DNA from 2 places in the Thalassotalea piscium genome. Region 2 is predicted to be linked to the other one. Evidence: predicted binding sites of a transcription regulator. Region 2 holds the regulator's gene; the other holds the start of a gene.
What was found. The regulator FNR, encoded in region 2, switches genes on or off when oxygen is low (the NO sensors DNR and NnrR bind a similar motif). The targets are predictions, from matches to a motif close to TTGATCTAGATCAA.
Positions count from the first base shown of each region.

Region 1: a site for FNR is predicted at 2,212-2,225, ahead of QUD79_RS08115 (universal stress protein). Genes of this name have one in related genera too.

Region 1 covers NZ_AP027362.1:1,874,396-1,878,840, reverse strand. The annotation lists gene icd (NADP-dependent isocitrate dehydrogenase) at 136-1,386, opposite strand; gene QUD79_RS08115 (universal stress protein) at 1,666-2,103, opposite strand; gene QUD79_RS08110 (hypothetical protein) at 2,525-3,364, opposite strand; gene QUD79_RS08105 (pyridoxal-phosphate-dependent aminotransferase family protein) at 3,649-4,445, shown strand, end outside.
Region 2 covers NZ_AP027362.1:2,154,177-2,158,621, forward strand. The annotation lists gene QUD79_RS09345 (TonB-dependent hemoglobin/transferrin/lactoferrin family receptor) at 1-793, opposite strand, end outside; gene QUD79_RS09350 (sulfite exporter TauE/SafE family protein) at 1,018-1,692, shown strand; gene fnr (fumarate/nitrate reduction transcriptional regulator Fnr) at 1,738-2,457, shown strand; gene uspE (universal stress protein UspE) at 2,667-3,596, shown strand; gene ttcA (tRNA 2-thiocytidine(32) synthetase TtcA) at 4,336-4,445, shown strand, end outside.

The sequences.
Region 1 (4,445 bases), 280 kb from region 2:
GAAAAGTGATAACGTTACAAATTGATTGGATGGAGAATACTACACCTGCATCAATTTGCTTTGTGCTAACTTCCCTGACGATGCTCTGAATTGGTCAACTATTTATTTCAATTGGTATAAGACCGCTTTAAGCCTTTACATGTGATCAACAATACAATCTCCAAACTCTGAACATGTAACTAACGTTGCACCATCCATCAAACGTTCAAAGTCATAAGTTACTGTTTTTGCTTTAATTGCACCAGACATTCCTTTTAAAAGTAAATCTGCAGCTTCATACCATCCCATATGTCGTAACATCATTTCAGCTGATAATATTACTGAACCAGGATTAACCTTATTTAAACCCGCATATTTAGGAGCAGTACCATGTGTGGCTTCAAATATAGCTATTTCTTCACTGATATTCGCGCCAGGCGCAATCCCTATACCACCAACTTGTGCGGCTAAAGCATCAGATAAGTAATCGCCATTTAGGTTTAACGTTGCGATCACGCTATACTCTGCAGGTCTTAATAATATTTGTTGTAACATTGCGTCGGCAATAACATCTTTTATAATAATATCTTTACCCGTTTTAGGGTTTATTAGTTTACACCAAGGACCGCCATCTAGTGTTACAGCACCAAATGCTTCTTTGGCAATTTCATAACCCCATTCTTTAAAAGCACCCTCGGTATATTTCATAATGTTACCTTTATGAACCAAGGTAACCGACTCTCTGTCGTTATCAATAGCGTATTGAATAGCCTTCTTTACTAAACGTTGTGTACCTTCTTTAGACACAGGTTTAATGCCAATACCACAGTTTTCTCTGAAGCGAATGTTATTAACACCCATTTCATTAATTAGAAAGTCGATAAGTTTCTCAGCTTTTTCTGTACCTGCTTTATACTCGATACCGGCATATATATCTTCAGAGTTTTCCCTAAAAATAACCATATCAACTTCTTGAGGTTTTTTAACTGGACTTGGTACACCTGTAAACCATTGTACCGGACGTTGACATACAAAAAGATCAAGCACTTGTCGTAAGGCAACGTTTAACGAACGCATACCACCACCAACAGGGGTAGTTAATGGCCCTTTTATTCCAACTTTATATTGTTTGAAAGCCGCTAATGTTTCATCGGGTAACCATGTTTCGCTGTCATAAACTTGGGTCGCTTTTTCTCCAGCATAAACTTCCATCCAATGAATTTTTCGGTCTTGGTTATATGCTTTATCTACAGCGGCATTCACTACAGTGATCATTGTAGGCGTTACATCGACACCAATTCCATCGCCCTCAATGTAAGGAATAATAGGATTGTGAGGAACAATTAAGTTTCCATTTTCTAACTTAATCTCATTACCATTTTGGGGGATTGTTATGTTTTTGTACATAATAGCGGCCTCTTTTATTGCGACAATACGTAGAGCGAATAGCCCGAACTTAATTCTTAAGCTAATCGATCACGACTTATTAGACTAATACAGTATTGGTGATAGTCGGTATTAATTCCATGAATAATCGAACAAAGTTTATGTCAAAAAATAATTAATACCATATTATATACAACAAAAAGGGCTATTCGAATGAATAGCCCTAATACCTGATAACCTTCAATTTATAGCGGTGTAGCACTAAAAAGTAATCAAGTAAGATAATTTTCTATGTTTTAATTAAGGGACTAAAACAACCGGTATGCCACTATAATGTGCAAGTTTATTAGCAACGCTACCTAACACTAAGTCTGCTATTCGTGAGCGCCCTCTTCTACCAACAAAAAGCATTGATGCTTTTGTCTCTTTAACATAGTAATGAATTTTTTCTACCGGCTCACCCCATAATACAACACAACTAGCCTTTACACTTGGGGTAGCGGCACTTTCAACCATAGGTTGAAGTATGGTGTCAATGATGTTCTTTTCTTCTGCTACTTTATCTACGCTATCTGGAATAATTCCCTTAGTGGCCAAAGGATTACCAGAAGTATACTCATACGCATAAACTAGGTTAACATCTGCGCCAGTTTCAGCGGCTAATGAAATAGCTCGATTAACTGCCCTTTTACTCCATTCACTGCCATCTACACCAACTACATATAACTGCTTTGCCATGATAACTTCCTTAATAAATGATTTTACTAAACAATATAGAAATATAATACACGCTTACATGATAATAGCTAACGTAAAAACTGATTTAAAGATTTGATTCACCTTCACTTGAGCTAAATCAATAACCCGAACAACATTTAGACAACGCTATAGGAAAATAATATTTAAAACGGAGTTAAATTAGAGTTGCTTAAAAGCAATAATAGCTAGCTGCAGACCATTAACACACTGATAATCTCTGTTATTTTATAAAAATAGCCGGTTAATAACACTTTATCTATCTCGGAAAAAAGTCAAACGATTAAAAAAGGTAGCTGAATTTTAGCAACAGCTACCTTTAAACAAAAATATTAATACTTGAAGTTTCTTGTTTAAAAAACTCTGCCCATCCAACAAGTGGAGTGGGTATATTCAGTGTAAATTAGAAACGCCATACGGCTAAAAACTGTGCTGCATTATCATTAGTACCTTTCTCTCCTAGTTTATTTTTCCAGTACTGATATTCTATACCTACAAATAATCTACCAGCTTTATTACCTAACACTTCACCTAAATCTAAACGCACTTGGGGTTGGAATAAAATCCAGGATTCAAGTTCAGTTGTACCAAAATTGTTCGTTTGAGTGCGACCATCAATATATTCTAAGTGACCTTCAATACTCCAGCTTGTTGAGCCTACTTTAAACGGGTAAGCCCAAGCAAAATCAATCATAAAACTAGTATCTTCATCAACAACCGTAAATACTGAAGAGTCTGCGCTTCCACCACCTTGATGTATATAACTTGTTACATCAACTTGAGCAAAAGCAAAACCAGTTAGATCTAATGAAAACCTAACACCCGGTAATACCCAAACACTATTAACTTCAGGTGAAAAGTTCGCACCAGCGACCAAACCTATATCTTTTACTGGGCCAAATGCTATTTTATTACCCGTAATCGCGCCAAGGCTAAAGTGCGAATACCATTCTCCATAAAGTTCACTGCTATCAGTAACAGGAAAGTTTGCATCATCATTAACGCTATAGCGCGAATGGTCGATAAAGAAAAAGTTATCACCATACTCCCAACCACCTGCATGCTGAAAAGTAATAATGGTTGTATCGGCAGTACCACCAGTGCCAACTCGCTCTAATTCACCAAACGCTTGTAATTGTACTTCAGTAGTGCTCCAAGTTTCTGCTTGAGCCAAGTTGCTGATCCCTGCAGTTACTACTACAGCACTAATAGCTGCAGCATTTAACGTGTTTTTAATACTCATATAATACCCTTACTTACTTTATTTATGTTGTTATAAAAATTATTATCATAATTGTTATTAATTTATGCTTGTCTTTAAAATGAGCAAACACGACTAAGTAACTTTGTTTTTCCCATCAATGTAAAATTGCAAATCCTGACATCACTGTCAACTTTTATTTTAAGCATCAGAATAAACTTACAGAAAAAGAGAAAACTTGGAAAACAACATTTGTTGACACCTCTGATAGGGTTTGTTACTAGTTGTAAAACTAACTAAACTTTAACTTTGTAAGGTAAAAAATAATGAGCTTTCAATCTTTTAACCCACCAAGACGAATATTAATGGGACCTGGTCCATCGGACATTAGCCCACAAGTTTTATCATCTTTATCAAGACCTATTGTAGGTCACTTAGATCCATTGTTTATTGGCATGATGGATGAAGTAAAAGCTTTACTACAGTACGCATTTCAAACAAAAAATGAGTTTACAATCGCATTGTCTGCACCAGGTTCAGCGGGCATGGAGGCTTGTTTTGTGAATTTAGTTGAGCCGGGAGATAAAGTAATTGTTTGTCGCAATGGCGTTTTTGGCGACCGTATGGTTCAAAATGTTATTCGTGTAGATGCCGAACCAATAATAGTAGACACAACTTGGGGTCGAGCGGTTGAAATTGACAAAGTTGAGCAAGCTCTTATTGATAATCCCGATGCAAAGTTTGTTGCATTTGTTCATGCAGAAACAGCAACTGGAGCAGTTTCAGATGCAAAAACACTTTGCGCACTTGCCCATAAACATGACTGTTTATCTATTGTTGATGCAGTTACATCACTTGGCGGTATTGAGCTTAGAGTAGATGAATGGGGAATTGATGCAATCTATTCAGGTTCACAAAAGTGTTTATCTTGTGTACCTGGTTTATCACCACTTTCATTTAGTGAAAAAGCAGTAAGTGTTATTAAAAACCGAAAAACATTAGTTCAAAGCTGGTTTTTAGATCAATCTTTAGTGATGAGCTATTGGTCTGGTGAAGGCAAGCGTAGCTACCATCACACAGCACCTGTAAACTCATTATATGCGTTACATGAATCATTACTTCA
Region 2 (4,445 bases):
CACTACTACGTTTAAAGTAGTCATAGCTGAAGCTAACTTCTTGAGTATCTGAAATTTCATAATAGTACTTAGCAAGAAATGACTGCGTTTTATTATCTTGGGTGTCTTTAGCAAGGTTACCTGTAAGCTTTTTATCAAGCTCGTGACCTTTTCGTAACGACCCCGATAACAATACACTAGATTTATCGAAAGCAAAGGCTGTGTTCAAAGATGCAGACTTGCTGTTATCAACCGAGTTAAACCCTGTTTTAATGTCAAGGTAGACATCGCGATCAGTTTGGCTAAGCAGGTCTACCGGCTTTTTAGTAATAAACGACACAACACCACCAATAGCATCACTTCCATATGTACTTGAAGCAGGCCCTCTTAATATCTCTACTTGCTTAATAAGATCGGGGTCAATAGTATTACGGCCAGAGTTTGAATAACTCCCTACACTAAACTGATCAGCAACCGGAATACCGTCAATTTCTGTAGTGACTCTATTACCCGCAATGCCTCGAATAGCAATACTCGAATCGCCAAAGCGGCTACCAGAATTAATTACATTAATCCCCGCTTGATAACGAAATAGAGTTGCCATGTCATGTACTAGCATTTTATCAATTTCATCACTATTAATAACAGATACAGCGCCAACAACATCTTGCACTTTACGTGGTGTTTTACCAATAACAACAATCACTTCTGTATCATCTTTTGACGATACTTCAGGCATATCATTTGCTAAAATTGAACTAGTAGGTATAAAGAAACTGGCAACGGCTAAGCTAACCAAAGATTTGCTAAACATAAATTACTCCGCAGAAAGATGAAACTCTTATTGATCGAGTTATACGTGTTAAGTGTTAAAATTAACGTACTTATACAATAGTTAGTGCTAGAAAAAGATGATCTGAGTCAATTGTATTAAGCACCAATTAACTCAATTACGATTAAGTTGATTGAGCGCAAGTAATTCATGATATTCTTGCTTTCTTTTACAAATATGAAGCACATACACTTTCAGGTTCAATTATGGAAATAGACTTTTTTGCAGCCTTTATTATTGGCATATTAGGCTCAGGACATTGCATCGTAATGTGTGGTGGTATAACTACCATGCTGTCTTCTGCTATTAATAAAAGCCAACAGCAAAGCAGTAAGTTAAGTATAGTGATGGCATATAACTTTGGTAGAATTGCCACCTACTCGCTTATTGGTGCTATTGCTGGATTTACAGGTTCACTCGCCGCAAAAAACATTGGTTTTCCCGTCACTATATTAAGAATGATCGCAGGTGTTTTTCTTATTTTACTTGGGCTATATATTGGCCGTTGGTTTATGGTACTAAATAAAGTAGAGCAATTAGGCAAAGGCCTATGGAAACTACTGTCGCCGTTAAGTAAAAAATTTATACCGGTAAATAGTGCCAAACAAGCATTAGCATTAGGAGCCATTTGGGGATGGTTGCCCTGTGGGCTCGTCTATTCAACCTTAACTTGGTCATTAGCCAGTGGGTCATTAGTATCTGGCGCAACTATTATGTTTTTCTTCGGCCTAGGTACCTTACCTGCACTAATTACTGTTTCGGTTGGCGCGCTTTCTTTAAAGACATTGTTGCTTAATAATACTTTTCGAAAATCTATGGCAATAATGCTAATAATTTATGGAATTTATACGTTAAAATTTGCATCTGACATGATGTTCTAATACCATCAGTAGTAAATAATTTATTCGCGTAAATTCAAGGATAAAATGGAAAATCGTCAATGCTCAGGCCAACAACATATTCACTGCCAAAATTGTAGTATTAGTGAATTATGCTTGCCATACTCTTTAAATGATAAAGAATTAGAAGATCTTGATAATATAATTGATCGTAAACGCCCTATTCATAAAGGCGAGCAAATATTTCAAGATGGCGACAAAATGCAATCGCTTTTTGCTATTCGTTCTGGCACGTTTAAAACTTTTACTGTTGATGAACATGGCGAAGAACAAATTACAGGCTTTCATTTAGCTGGCGACTTATTAGGATTTGATGCAATTGCTGAGTCAACACATCCTAGCTTTGCAAAAGCTTTAGAAACCTCTATGGTGTGTGAAATTCCCTACGACACCTTAGACACGCTTTCAAACACAGTACCAAAGCTTAAAAAGCAAATTTTGCGAATGATGAGTACAGAAATTCGTGCCGATCAAGAAATGCTAACACTATTAAACCGTAAAAATGCAGAGCAACGTTTAGCAACCTTTATTAGTGCACTTAGTATTAGGTACCATGCTCGAGGCCTATCTGCTACAGAATTCAGACTAACTATGACCCGAAGTGATATTGGTAATTACATTGGTTTAACTGTAGAAACAATCAGCCGTTTACTTAACCGCTTTCATAAAAGTGGCTTAATTCAAGTCGAAGGTAAATTGATCACAATACTTGATGCAGAAAAATTAAAAGAATGTGCGGGCATTTAACCGCACTTATTTGCCGTTAAACACTATAGTTAACATCTCTGGGCTTGTTGGTATTTAATTGATTTAGAACAACTTATAAATTACGTCTTTGATGCATCATCTTATTAAGGCTACACTGATTATCAATTGATTATTTTTAATCGAAAGGCACAACTTACAAGATATTAAGTCTGTGTAGTCATAATTATGAATAACTTATGAGGCTAACCATGGAAAAATATAAAAAAATACTAACTGTTATTGACCCTACCACTGAAGATCAAAAAGCACTTGAACGTTCAATTGAGTTAGCAACAAAAACCAACGCAACCATTACTGCCTTTTTAAGTATTTATGATTTTTCATACGAAATGACTACTATGCTCTCAAGTGATGAGCGTGAAGTAATGCGAAATTCAGTGATCAAAGACAAAGAAGTTTGGCTAAACGAAAAAATTGCATCTGTCGCTCAACACGATATAAAAATTGACAGCAAAGTCATTTGGCATAACCGCCCTTTCGAGCCCATTATTGACCAAGTGCTAAACGAAGGCTACGACATTGTCATTAAAGGTACCCATGAACACGACAAACTTAAGTCAGTAATATTCACACCAACCGATTGGCATATACTCCGTAAATGTCCGTGTCCAGTATTACTAGTTAAATCACATTCATGGCCAAAAAATGGCAATATCTTAGCTGCAGTTAATGTAGGTAGCGACGAAGATGAACATATATCGCTTAACAACAAAATTGCAGAAGAAGCATTAAACTTAGGTAATTTAATTCAAGCAAATGTTCACCTAGTAAACTCATACCCCGGTACACCCGTTAATATCGCTATTGAAATACCTGAATTCAACGCTAACGAATACAACGAATCTATGCTCAATCATCATAAAGCAGCAATGACTACACTAGCAAAAAAATTCAATATCGCTCTTGAAAACACACACATAGGTGAAGGTTTACCTGAAGACATAATTCAAGACAAAGCACTATCATTAGACGCAGAACTGGTAGTATTAGGTACCATTGGCAGAACAGGCCTTTCAGCTGCATTAATTGGTAATACTGCCGAACATGTAATCGACGGGCTAAACTGCGATGTATTAGCGCTTAAACCTGAAGGCTACCAATCACCATTACAAAACTAATGTATAAGTTGAACTCTGCAAAGTAATATTGTCTTTTGTAGGCTGTGCTTTACCGCCAAGGACGGCGGTAGTAGGGTAATGCAGGAGCTATTACCGATAAGCACATCAGTTATCCTTATTCGTAAAAGGCAGCTATGTGACGGCATAAATGCGACCTACAATTAAGAAATTATGCTCATCAAGTGTTTCATTTCCACCTCAGTGGACGCTCATACTAACCATTAGCTCATTTTCATAGCTTTAGTTTTAACAAATAATATTGCCATTTGTAGGTTGTGCTTTACCGCCAAGGACGGCGGTAGTAAGGTAATGCAAGGAGCTATAACTGATAAGCACATCAATTACCCTTATTCGTAAAAGGCAGCCATTTGACGGCATAAATGCCGACCTACAATTAAGAAATTATGCTCATCAAGTGTTTCATTTCCACCTCAGTGGACGCTCATACTAACCATTAGCTCATTTTCATAGCTTTAGTTTTAACAAATAATATTGCCATTTGTAGGTTGTGCTTTACCGCCAAGGACGGCGGTAGTAAGGTAATGCAAGGAGCTATAACTGATAAGCACATCAATTACCCTTATTCGTAAAAGGCAGCCATTTGACGGCATAAATACCAACCTACAGTTCCATTCATTCTCTACTTTAGTTTTTATACTTAATCTTTTGGGTTAGTGCTAGTATCGGTATATAATACGGCTCAAAATTTTATCGACAGTATCAAACACTGATTATTACTATGATTGAAGACACAATCGCATTGACCAATGAGCAAGAAATTGCTTTAGACACAAAAAAATTAACTAAGAAACTTCGCTCTAAAGTCGGTAAAGCGATTGCCGATTATAA